Regions from separate parts of the uncultured Parvibaculum sp. genome, predicted to be linked through region 1. Evidence: predicted binding sites of a transcription regulator. Region 1 holds the regulator's gene; each other region holds the start of a gene.
The links. Region 1 encodes PhoB, which activates phosphate uptake and scavenging genes when phosphate is short. Its sites were predicted from a motif close to TGTCATNNANCTGTCAT; they were not measured.
Positions count from the first base shown of each region.

Region 2: a site for PhoB is predicted at 2,236-2,252, ahead of AAC071_RS10090 (inorganic phosphate transporter). Genes of this name have one in related genera too.
Region 3: a site for PhoB is predicted at 1,809-1,825, ahead of AAC071_RS14365 (UDP-2,3-diacylglucosamine diphosphatase). Genes of this name have one in related genera too.

Region 1 covers NZ_CAXBIB010000006.1:174,184-177,455, forward strand. The annotation lists gene AAC071_RS07095 (MliC family protein) at 1-38, opposite strand, end outside; gene AAC071_RS07100 (ABC transporter permease) at 50-859, opposite strand; gene AAC071_RS07105 (GcrA family cell cycle regulator) at 1,092-1,610, shown strand; gene phoB (phosphate regulon transcriptional regulator PhoB) at 1,701-2,396, opposite strand; gene phoU (phosphate signaling complex protein PhoU) at 2,492-3,208, opposite strand; gene pstB (phosphate ABC transporter ATP-binding protein PstB) at 3,229-3,272, opposite strand, start outside.
Region 2 covers NZ_CAXBIB010000011.1:7,747-11,018, forward strand. The annotation lists gene AAC071_RS10085 (NUDIX hydrolase) at 1-420, shown strand, start outside; gene AAC071_RS10090 (inorganic phosphate transporter) at 632-2,140, opposite strand; gene AAC071_RS10095 (YcgN family cysteine cluster protein) at 2,282-2,743, opposite strand; gene AAC071_RS10100 (PBP1A family penicillin-binding protein) at 2,948-3,272, shown strand, end outside.
Region 3 covers NZ_CAXBIB010000020.1:7,169-10,440, forward strand. The annotation lists gene AAC071_RS14360 (glycosyltransferase family 1 protein) at 1-677, opposite strand, end outside; gene AAC071_RS14365 (UDP-2,3-diacylglucosamine diphosphatase) at 683-1,648, opposite strand; gene AAC071_RS14370 (diacylglycerol kinase family protein) at 1,847-2,803, shown strand; gene AAC071_RS14375 (FMN-binding glutamate synthase family protein) at 2,722-3,272, opposite strand, start outside.

The sequences.
Region 1 (3,272 bases):
GCGGCGGCAAGCAGGCATGCAAGCAGGCGGGCGGACATGTCGGTTCTCCTCAAGCCTTGAGGCGGTAGCCGGTGCGGAAGAGCATATGACAAAGACACCAGAGCACAAGATTGACGCCGATCACCAGCGCAATGCCGATTTCGAGCGAACCGTCTGCGTGGCCGGTCACGCCATAGCGGAAACCGTCGATCAGGTAGAAGACCGGATTCCAGAGCGTGACGCTGTGTGCAAAATCGGGAAGCTGGGTCACCGAATAGAAGGTTCCCGACAGAAATGTCAGCGGCAGCAGCACGAAATTGGTCACGGCCTGCAAATGGTCGAACTTCTCCGACCAGACGCCGCCCAGAATGCCGAACAGCGATAGCATCAGCGAGGCGCCGGCGGCGAAGAAGAGCAGTGCCCAGACATGAGCCAGACCAAGATCGACAAAGGGCAACATGGCAAGCGCGGTCGCGCCGCCGCAGACCAGGCCGCGCGTCACGCCGGCCAGTGCGATGCCGATATTCAGCTCCATCGGCGAGAGGGGCGGCATCAGAACATCGACGATGTTGCCCTGGATCTTCGAGATCAACAGCGAGGAAGAGGTGTTGGCGAAAGCGTTCTGGATCATGGTCATCATGATCAGGCCGGGCGCCAGGAATTCGACAAACGGCACGCCGTGAATGTCGGGGCGGAACTTGCCGATGGCGAGCGCGAAGATCGCCAGATAGAGCAGCGTCGTGATGACCGGTGCGGCGATGGTCTGGGTCATCACCTTCCAGAAACGGCGCACTTCCTTCAGATAGAGGGTCCACATGCCGAGCCAGTTGACCGCACCGAAGCGGCGGGCGCCCTCGGCGGGCCAGGGAGTGGGGGTCATCGGGCGCTCCTGTGATCGGCAAGCATCGGCGAGACTTAAGGGACGGTGTGGCCGCAGACAAGCCACGAGGATGGTTCTTTTCTGTGGATAAGGCCACTGGCACCGACACGCCCGGTTGCGGCAATTGGGCTTTATATTGTATATTTTTGCTTAACGCCTACGAAATCTAGTGGGGTCGGATTTCAGCGGCAGGCGTCCAATCGGGCCGAGAGGGGGCCCCAAGGGGAAGAGCATCATGTGGACCGACGAACGCGTGGAACTGCTGAAGAAGCTCTGGGCCGACGGCCTGAGTGCCAGCCAGGTCGCCAAGCAGCTTGGCGGCGTCACCCGTAACGCCGTTATCGGCAAGGTGCACCGTCTCGGCCTGTCGGGCCGGGCGACACCGAGCCGCCCGGCGCGCACGCGCAGCACGGGCCCGCGAACGCTCGTCCGAGGCCGTCCCGACCCGCTGACCGGCGAAGCGCGCAATGAAGAGCACGCCGCCCGCGAGACGGCAGAAGCGCGCAGCGAGACGGTCCAGGAAGAACGGATGCTCGAACCGAGTCAGCGCGCCACCGTACTGACGCTGACCGAGCACACCTGCAAATGGCCGATCGGCGATCCCGGCCGGCCGGGCTTTCATTTCTGCGGCCGTGGCGCCGACAATGCCTCGCCCTATTGCACCGAACATGCGCGGATGGCCTATCAGCCCGCGCAGGCACGGCGCAATCGCGAGCGTCAGCGCAGCAAGGACCATCGACTGGTCAGCTGAACCAGGGCCTTTCGGGGCGTCGAGGGGAAAGGAAAACCGGCATCCGCTTTCGCGGTTGCCGGTTTTTCATTGCTGTAAGGACCGAACCCGTCAGGCCTGGAACTGTTCGTCCAGCGAATAGCCGGCCGAGCGAACGGTGCGGATCGGATCCTTCTCGCCCTTGTCGTTGAGCGCCCGGCGCAGCCGGCCGACATGAACGTCAACCGTGCGAGCCTCGACATAGACGTCCGATCCCCAGACCGCATCGAGCAACTGTTCGCGACTGAAGACCCGGCCGGGATGCTGGATCAGGTGATCGAGCAGACGATATTCGGTCGGCCCCAGACGCACTTCGCGTTCGCCGCGGCGCACCCGGTGGGCAGCGCGGTCGACGACGATGTCGCCGAAGGTGATCATGTCTTCCGTCAACGCCGGACGAATGCGGCGCATGACAGCACGGACACGCGCCAGCAGCTCGGTCATCGAAAAAGGCTTGGTCAGATAATCGTCGGCGCCGGTGTCGAGGCCGCGGATACGGTCCCCCTCCTCGCCGCGCGCCGTGATCATGATGATCGGCAGGTTGCGGGTTTCATCCCGCGCCCGCAGGCGACGGCAGATTTCGATGCCCGAAAGGCTGGGCAGCATCCAGTCGAGCAGCACGAGATCAGGCGTCGTCTCCTTGATCATCAGCACCGCTTCCTCGCCGTCGGATGCGGTGATGACCTTGTAGCCTTCCTTGTCGAGATTGTACTGAAGCAGCGTCAGCAGCGCTTCCTCATCCTCGACGATCATCACAGTCGGTTTCATGCGTCTCTCGAACTGATTCCGGTCGTTCCCGACGAAATCCTGAGCCTCTTCGCCGGTATGGGCAAGCATCATGGACATGATTCCTCCAGATTTCCTCAGTTTTCCGCCTCGATGGCAGTCATGCTGGTTGTATCGCCCTTGGGACGTTCGTCCTGCACCCATTCACCTGTCACCAGATAACCGACCGTTTCGGCGATGTTGGTGGCATGATCGCCAATGCGCTCGATGTTCTTGGCAATGAACAGCAGATGCGTCGAGACGCCGATGGTGCGCGGGTCTTCCATCATGTAGGTCAGCAATTCGCGGAAGACCGAATTGTACATGGCGTCGATTTCCTCGTCCTCGCGCCAAACCTCCATGGCTGCGGCCGCCTCGCGATTGGCATAGGCATCGAGCACCTGCTTCAGCTGCCGCTGGGCCAGACGTCCCATCCGGGCGATGCCCTGGATCAGCTTGGCGGCGCCTTCGAAGTCGTTCTGCAGAACAAGGGCGCGCTTGGCGATGTTCTTGGCCAGATCGCCGATACGCTCGAGATCGATCGAGATCTTGATCGCCGCGATAGCCTCGCGCAGATCGGCCGCCATCGGCTGACGCAGCGCAATCATGCGGACCGCATGCGATTCGATTTCGGCCTCCAGCACATCGATCCGCTGATCCTCGCGGATGGTGCGCTCGGCAAGCTGCGCATCGCGCCGCACAACCGCTTCGATGGCCGCCGAAAGCTGCGCTTCGGTGAGGCCGCCCATCTGGGCAATGCTGGTTGCCAGGGTGTCGAGTTCTTCCTGGAACGATTTTACGATGTGCTGGGTCACGTCCGTCACTCCTGTTGGCTCTAGCCGAAGCGGCCCGTGATGTAGTCCTGGGTGCGCTGGTCGG
Region 2 (3,272 bases), on a different contig from region 1:
CACGCGCCGAGCGCGCCGCAGCGCCAGGTCGGCGCCATCCCCTATGCGGTGGTCGACGGCCAGGTCGCGGTGCTGCTGGTCACCTCGCGGCGCACCGGGCGCTGGATCTTTCCCAAGGGCGGGCTGATGACGGGGCTGACGCCGGCCGAGGCCGCCGCGCGCGAGGCCTTCGAGGAAGCCGGCGTCGAGGGCGAGGTCGCGCCCCTGCCGCTGGGCGCCTATGGCAGCTTCAAGCGGCGCGGCCTCCGGCCGCTCCCGATCGAGGTCGAACTCTATCCGCTGCGCGTCACGCAGCAGCATGAGGACTGGCCCGAGAAGCGGCAGCGCCGCCGCCACTGGGCCTCGCTGAACGAGGCCCGCAAGCTGCTGTCGGAACCGCGCCTTGCCGAACTGGCATTGATGCTGCGCGGGCAGCCGTAGCAGCGGAAAGAGGTGCCGTGCATCCCTCTCAACCCACCCGCCCCTGGGGGCGGGTCGAAAAATTCGAGCTTGCGAAGAATTTTTCGGGGCGGGGGAGAGGGCGCCGCGGCCCCCGCCCCGAAATTTGTTTCGCTTGCGCTTCACAAATTTCGACCCTCCCCAAGGGGAGGGTGGCGACAAGGAGGTAACCGACTAGTTTTTGACGGCCGCCTCAAGCCATGGTGAGTTTCAGCACCACATAGATACCGCCCGCCAGCATTCCGGCCGCCGGCACGGTGATCACCCAGGCGGCGGCGATGGTCAGCACATGGGCGCGCCGCACCAGACGGCGTGCCTCGCGCTTGGTCTGGCGGCGGATCGCCTCTTCGGGCGTCTTGTTCAGCGTGTCGGGGTCGCCGGCGCGGACCTTCTTCTTTTTCGGCGCATCGGCATTGAGGCCGTTATTGGCCAGGAATTCGCGCAGGAAGCCGACGCCGAAGACGCCGCCGATCGCGATATGGGTCGAGGAGACCGGCAGGCCCAGCGCCGAGGCGATCAGCACCGTGATGGCGGCGGCCAGCGCGACGCAGAAGGCGCGCACCGCATCCATCTTGGTGATCTTCTCGCCCACCGTGCGAATGAGGCGCGGGCCGAACAGTGCCAGGCCGAGCGCGATGCCCATGGCGCCGATCAGCAGCACCCAGAGCGGCAGCGCCACCTTGTCGGGCGCGGCCTGACCGGCCTCGGCCGCGGCCACGATGGCGGCCAGCGGACCGACTGCATTGGCGACGTCGTTGGCGCCATGCGCAAAGGACAGGAGGGCGGCGGCGAAGATCAGCGGCAGGGTGAAGAGCTTGGCCACATGCTTGCGGCGGTTCTCGATCGCCGCGGCGCGCCGCTCGACCCAGGGCCGGGTCATGAACCAGCCGGCGACGAAACCGGCCGCGCCGAGCGCCCAGACCGTTCCGGCTGCGGGCTTCCAGACACGCGAGAAGCCCTTCAGCGCCAGATACATCGCGAAGACGCCGGCCATCAGGCCGATCATCACCGGCACCCAGCGTTTCGCCGCCGCGATGCGGTCGTCGTCGCGGAACAGCACCCGCCATTTGACGAAACCGAGAAGGGCGGCCGCGATGATGCCGCCCATCACCGGCGAGATCACCCAGCTCGCCGCGATCGCGCCCATCATCGGCCAGTTGATCGCCGCCATGCCGGCGGCGGCGATGCCGGCGCCGACCACGCCGCCGACGATCGAATGGGTCGTCGAGACGGGCGCGTTGAGGAAGGTCGCGAGATGCAGCCACATGCCGGCCGCAAGGAGCGACGCCACCATCAGCATCACGAAATCGAGGACCTGGAACGCTTCGGCCGGCTGCACGATGTTGCGCGAGATCGTGTTGACGACGTCGCCGCCCGCCAGGATCGCGCCCGCCGCCTCGCAGATCGCGGCGATGACCAGCGCGGCGCCGAGCGGCAGGGCGCGGCTGCCGACCGCCGGCCCCATGTTGTTGGCGACGTCGTTGGCGCCGATGTTCAGCGCCATGTAGCCGGCGATCACGCCGCCCGCGATCACGAACAGGCTCAACGGCCCTGCCGGGGCAAGGCCGCTCATGAACAGGAACACCGCCAGCAGGAAAATGATCGCCAGACCCGGCGCCGCGATCGAGCGCGACAGCGCATAGGTCGCCTCTTCGAGACGGACGACCTTTTTCAGATCCTTGTCGAGTGTGCTCTTCGCCAAAATCGCCCCCGAATCGTCCGCCGCCCGCGGGCAGACCGGCCGGGGAGAGCCTTTAGCATTTCGGGCGGTTCCCGCCTAGGGTTTGTGACAGTTTTTTGACAGTTGCGTGACAGAGGGGGGGGTCCGCTGCCGTTTTCGCTGTCACTCGGGGGGCATCAGCGGCCAGTCGACGATGCGGTCCTCGAGGTCTTCCATGTCGACCTCGTCCTCGTAGAGAAACCGTCCGTGGACGGACATACCGGCCAGCCGTACTGCCTCGTATTCGCCCGAGACCAGCGGGTGCCACCAGGGCAGATCCTTGCCTTCCTTCAACAGCCTGTAGGCGCAGGAGGGCGGCATCCAGTCGATGTCATCGAGATTCTTCGGCGTCAGCGTCACGCAATCGGGCACGCGCACAGAGCGGTTCGGATAGTCGGAGCAGCGGCAGGTCTCCGCATCCAGCAGACGGCAGGCGATGTCGGTATATTCGATCGTGCCCGTGTCCTCGTCCTCGAGCTTGGTCAGGCAGCACTTCGCGCAGCCGTCGCAGAGGCTCTCCCACTCCGCGCGGTTCATTTCGTCAAGGCGTTTGACACGCCAGAAGGGTTCGCCGGTGCCGTTCATTCCGGGACAGAAGCGCGCGCCGCGGCTTCCGTCAAGCGGTTCCGGAAAGTCGCACTTTTCCTGCCCCCGCTTTGCCGCGATGCCGCCCTATTCCCCGCACAAAGTTGATCCAGTCTCGTTTCGGCGCAGATCCGGCTGGCACAAGGCTCGCATGAAAACCCTGTCCGGATAACGCCGGACGTGTAGCTTTCGAGGCCATTAACCGTGTCGCAGGACGATCACGATCTCTACCCGATGCGCGCGCAGCAGCGCGGCACGCCGGTGCACGACCTGCCGATACCGCCGGACAGGAATGACGGCGACCGCCCGCGCGCGAAACGGCGCTGGCAGCCCGACCTCCTCGCGACAACATCATTCATTCTGACGGCGTTCATTCTGGGCACGTTTACACTGGTCCTGTTGATGTTGCCCAACCTGCAACGGGTGATCGATGCCGGGCCCGATGAAACGCTGATGCTGACGGTGCTCGACACCAATGGCGACGAGATCGGCAGCCGCGGCAAACGCACGGCACCAACCGTTCCGCTTG
Region 3 (3,272 bases), on a different contig from region 1:
ACCGGCCGCGCAAGGCCCATCGGGTGTGCGTCCTGCAGGTCCTCGCGCGGCCGGTAGCGTTCGACATCGACGCCGCGCGACCAGATCACCGGCTCGCCGAAGCCGCGGTCCGTGAGTTCCGTCTGCAGGGAAGGCGTCGCCACCATCAGCGCGGTCGATTTCGCATGGAAGCGGCGCAGGAAGGCATAGCCCCATGCGAGCGGAATGCCGGTGCGCGCGTTGAGGTATTCGGCAAAGCGCGTGTGGAACGAGGTCGAGAAGGGAATCCCCTTGCGCAGGCAGAAGCGCCGCGCCGCGAGGCCGAGCGGTCCTTCGGTCGCGATATGAATGGCGTTGGGATTGGCCTGGCGGATGATCCGCGCGATCCTGGCGCCCGGGAAAAGCGCCAGCCGGATTTCCTTGTAGGTCGGCAGCGGCACGGTGCGGAAGAGATCGGGCGTGATGAAGGTCACTTCATGTCCCATCGCTTCGAGATGCTGCGTCAGCTGCTGCAATGTGCGTACCACGCCGTTGACCTGCGGCGGCGCGGCGTCGGAAACGATGACGATGCGCAAGGGTTCGGAAAAGCGGCCGACATCCTTCGGCAGCGGTTTGCCGCGCAGTCGGCTCAAGAGCCTCGCGACGCGGCGCTTCTTGCGGGGCGCCAGCGGGGGAAGCGGCGTAAGCGTGGTGCTCATGGCCATCAGGCGGCGCTCAATGCCGGCATGACGTCGTCCTCATGCGGTTCGGTCTCGAGATGGCCCAGGCCGTTCTCCCAGGAGAATTTCTGCCAGACGATCAGCGACAGGGCGCCGGTCTCGTCTTCCGACAGGGCCGTGCAGCTTTCGACCCAGTCGCCGTCATTGCAGTAGAGAATGCCGTCCATGTCGCGCATTTCGGCATGATGGATGTGACCGCAGACCACGCCGTCGACGCCGCGCTCGCGCGCCTCGCGGGCGACCGCCTGTTCGTAGCTCGAGATGTATTCGACCGCGTTCTTGACGCGGTTCTTGAGGTAGGACGAGAGCGACCAGTAGGAGAGGCCGAAGAAGCGGCGCACCTCGTGCAGCCAGTTGTTGAGCACCAGCGCCAGCCCATAGGCGCGGTCGCCGAGATGGGCGAGCCATTTGGCATATTTGACGACGCTGTCGAACTGGTCGCCATGCAGCACCAGCAGACGTCTGCCGTCGGCGGTCTCGTGGATCGCTTCGCCGGTCACGTCGATGCCGCCGAAATTGAGTCCGGTATAGTCGCGCAGCGCCTCGTCGTGATTGCCGGGCACATAGATGATGGTTGCGCCCTTGCGGGCCTTGCGCAGGAATTCCTGCACCACGGCGTTATGCGCGGCATTCCAGTACCAGGAGCGCTTGATGCGCCAGCCGTCGACAATGTCGCCGACCAGATAGAAGGTCTCGGCGTCGTTGTGGCGCAGGAAGTCGAGCAGCAGCTCGGCCTTGCAGCCCGGCGTGCCCAGATGAATGTCGGAGAGGAAAAGCGTACGGTGCTGCTTGCGGTGTTTGGGGCGCGGGCCGAGCAGTCTTTCGTCGAGGCCGTTGCGCCGCGCCTTTGCGCGGGCCGCCTCCTTGCGGGATGTCTTTGCCGATTTCGGCGGCGGCGCGGTCGCCGCCTCTTCCAGCCGTCTCGGCAAGCCCGTTTCGATCACTGTCATATTCGCGTCGATCGCCTTGTTGCACTCATCTTGCGTTGGTCGTCCTGCTTATCCCTGGTCGGCTGGCTCGCCTGTGCCGATCAATCTGGCTATAAGCGAATCGCCCGGCTGCGTTCGTCACGAATATGGGTGCGCCGCAACAAGGATTTGTGACATTTTTTTGACAGTTTGATGACAGAGGGGGGTAAGAGCCGTTCGGTGCTGCGTCGTTTCATCCATATTATTGTCAATCCGGCCGCCGGAAACCGCAACCGTGCGCTGCTCGATCGCGTCGTCGCGCGTCTGCGCGCGCATGGTGCCGATGTGGCGATCGAAGAAACGCAGGCGCCCGGTCATGCCACCGAGCTGGCGCGCGCGGCGGCGCAGGCGGGCCGGGCCGATGTGATCGTTGCGGCCGGCGGCGACGGCACGATCAACGAGGTCGCGCGTGGCCTGATGGGGCAGGGCGTTCCGCTCGGCATTCTGCCGCTCGGCACGGCCAATGTGCTAGCCATCGAGATCGGTCTTCGTCCGCAAGCAGACGAAATCGCGGCGATGCTGCGTAGCGGGCCGGCCGAATTGATCGGCACCGGCCTTGTCGACGGCGCGGTCTTCCTGCTGATGGTCGGCATCGGATATGATGGCGTGGTCGTGCACGGCATCGATCCGCGTCTCAAGCGCCTGTGGGGCAAGGGTGCGTTCATCTGGTCGGGATTGAAGGAATGGCTGCGCGGTCCGGGCCGGGATATCCGTCTTGTCGTCGACGGCCGGGAGAAGCGCGCGGCATGGGCCATCGTCACCAATGCGCGGCACTATGCCGGCCCCTTCGTGCTGGCGCCGCAATCCGACATCACCCTGCCGGGGCTAACGCTCTTTCTGCTGCATGACGGCAGCCGTTTCGGCCTTGCGCGCTTTCTGGCGGCGCTTGCCCTTGGCCGTGTGGCGCGATTACGCAGCGTCGAGATATTGCCGGCACGGCATATCGACGTCACAGCCCCGGCCGGTCTTGCCGTCGAAGTGGATGGCGACGCGCGCGGTCACCTGCCGCTGACGATCGAACAAGGGACGCAGTTCCTGCGCCTTGTGGTGCCGGGTCAGGCGGCGTCGGCACCGAAGCGCGGTCGGCCGAAGCCGTTGCGCGACGGCAGTGCGGCGGCGGCGGCCCAGCGGCCGTAATATTCGGCCAGCGATACCGACACGCCATCCGAGCCCATGATGCGCGCATGTTCACGGTTGAGGCGGCGCGGTTCGGTGACGCCGCAGGAATGCGCGATCACGCAGACTTCCTGCGTCACGCGTTCGGCATAGCGGCGTACGCGTTCGCCCTTGTCGGTCACGTCGAGGCCGCGCTGCAGGCGCTTGTTATGTGTGGTGATGCCGGTCGGGCAGGTGTTCTTGTTGCACTGAAGTGCCTGGATGCAGCCCAGCGAGAACATGAAGCCGCGCGCCGAGCAGACGAAATCGGCGCCGACGCAAAGCGCCCAGGCGACCTCGGCCGGCGTGATCAGCTTGCCGCTCGCCGTCACGCGGATGCGCGATTTCAGTTTGTGGCGTTCCAGCGTGTCGCAGAGGACGGGCAGGCTTTCCCAGATCGGCAGGCCGACATAGTCGATCAGCGGCATCGGCGCGGCGCCCGTGCCGCCAT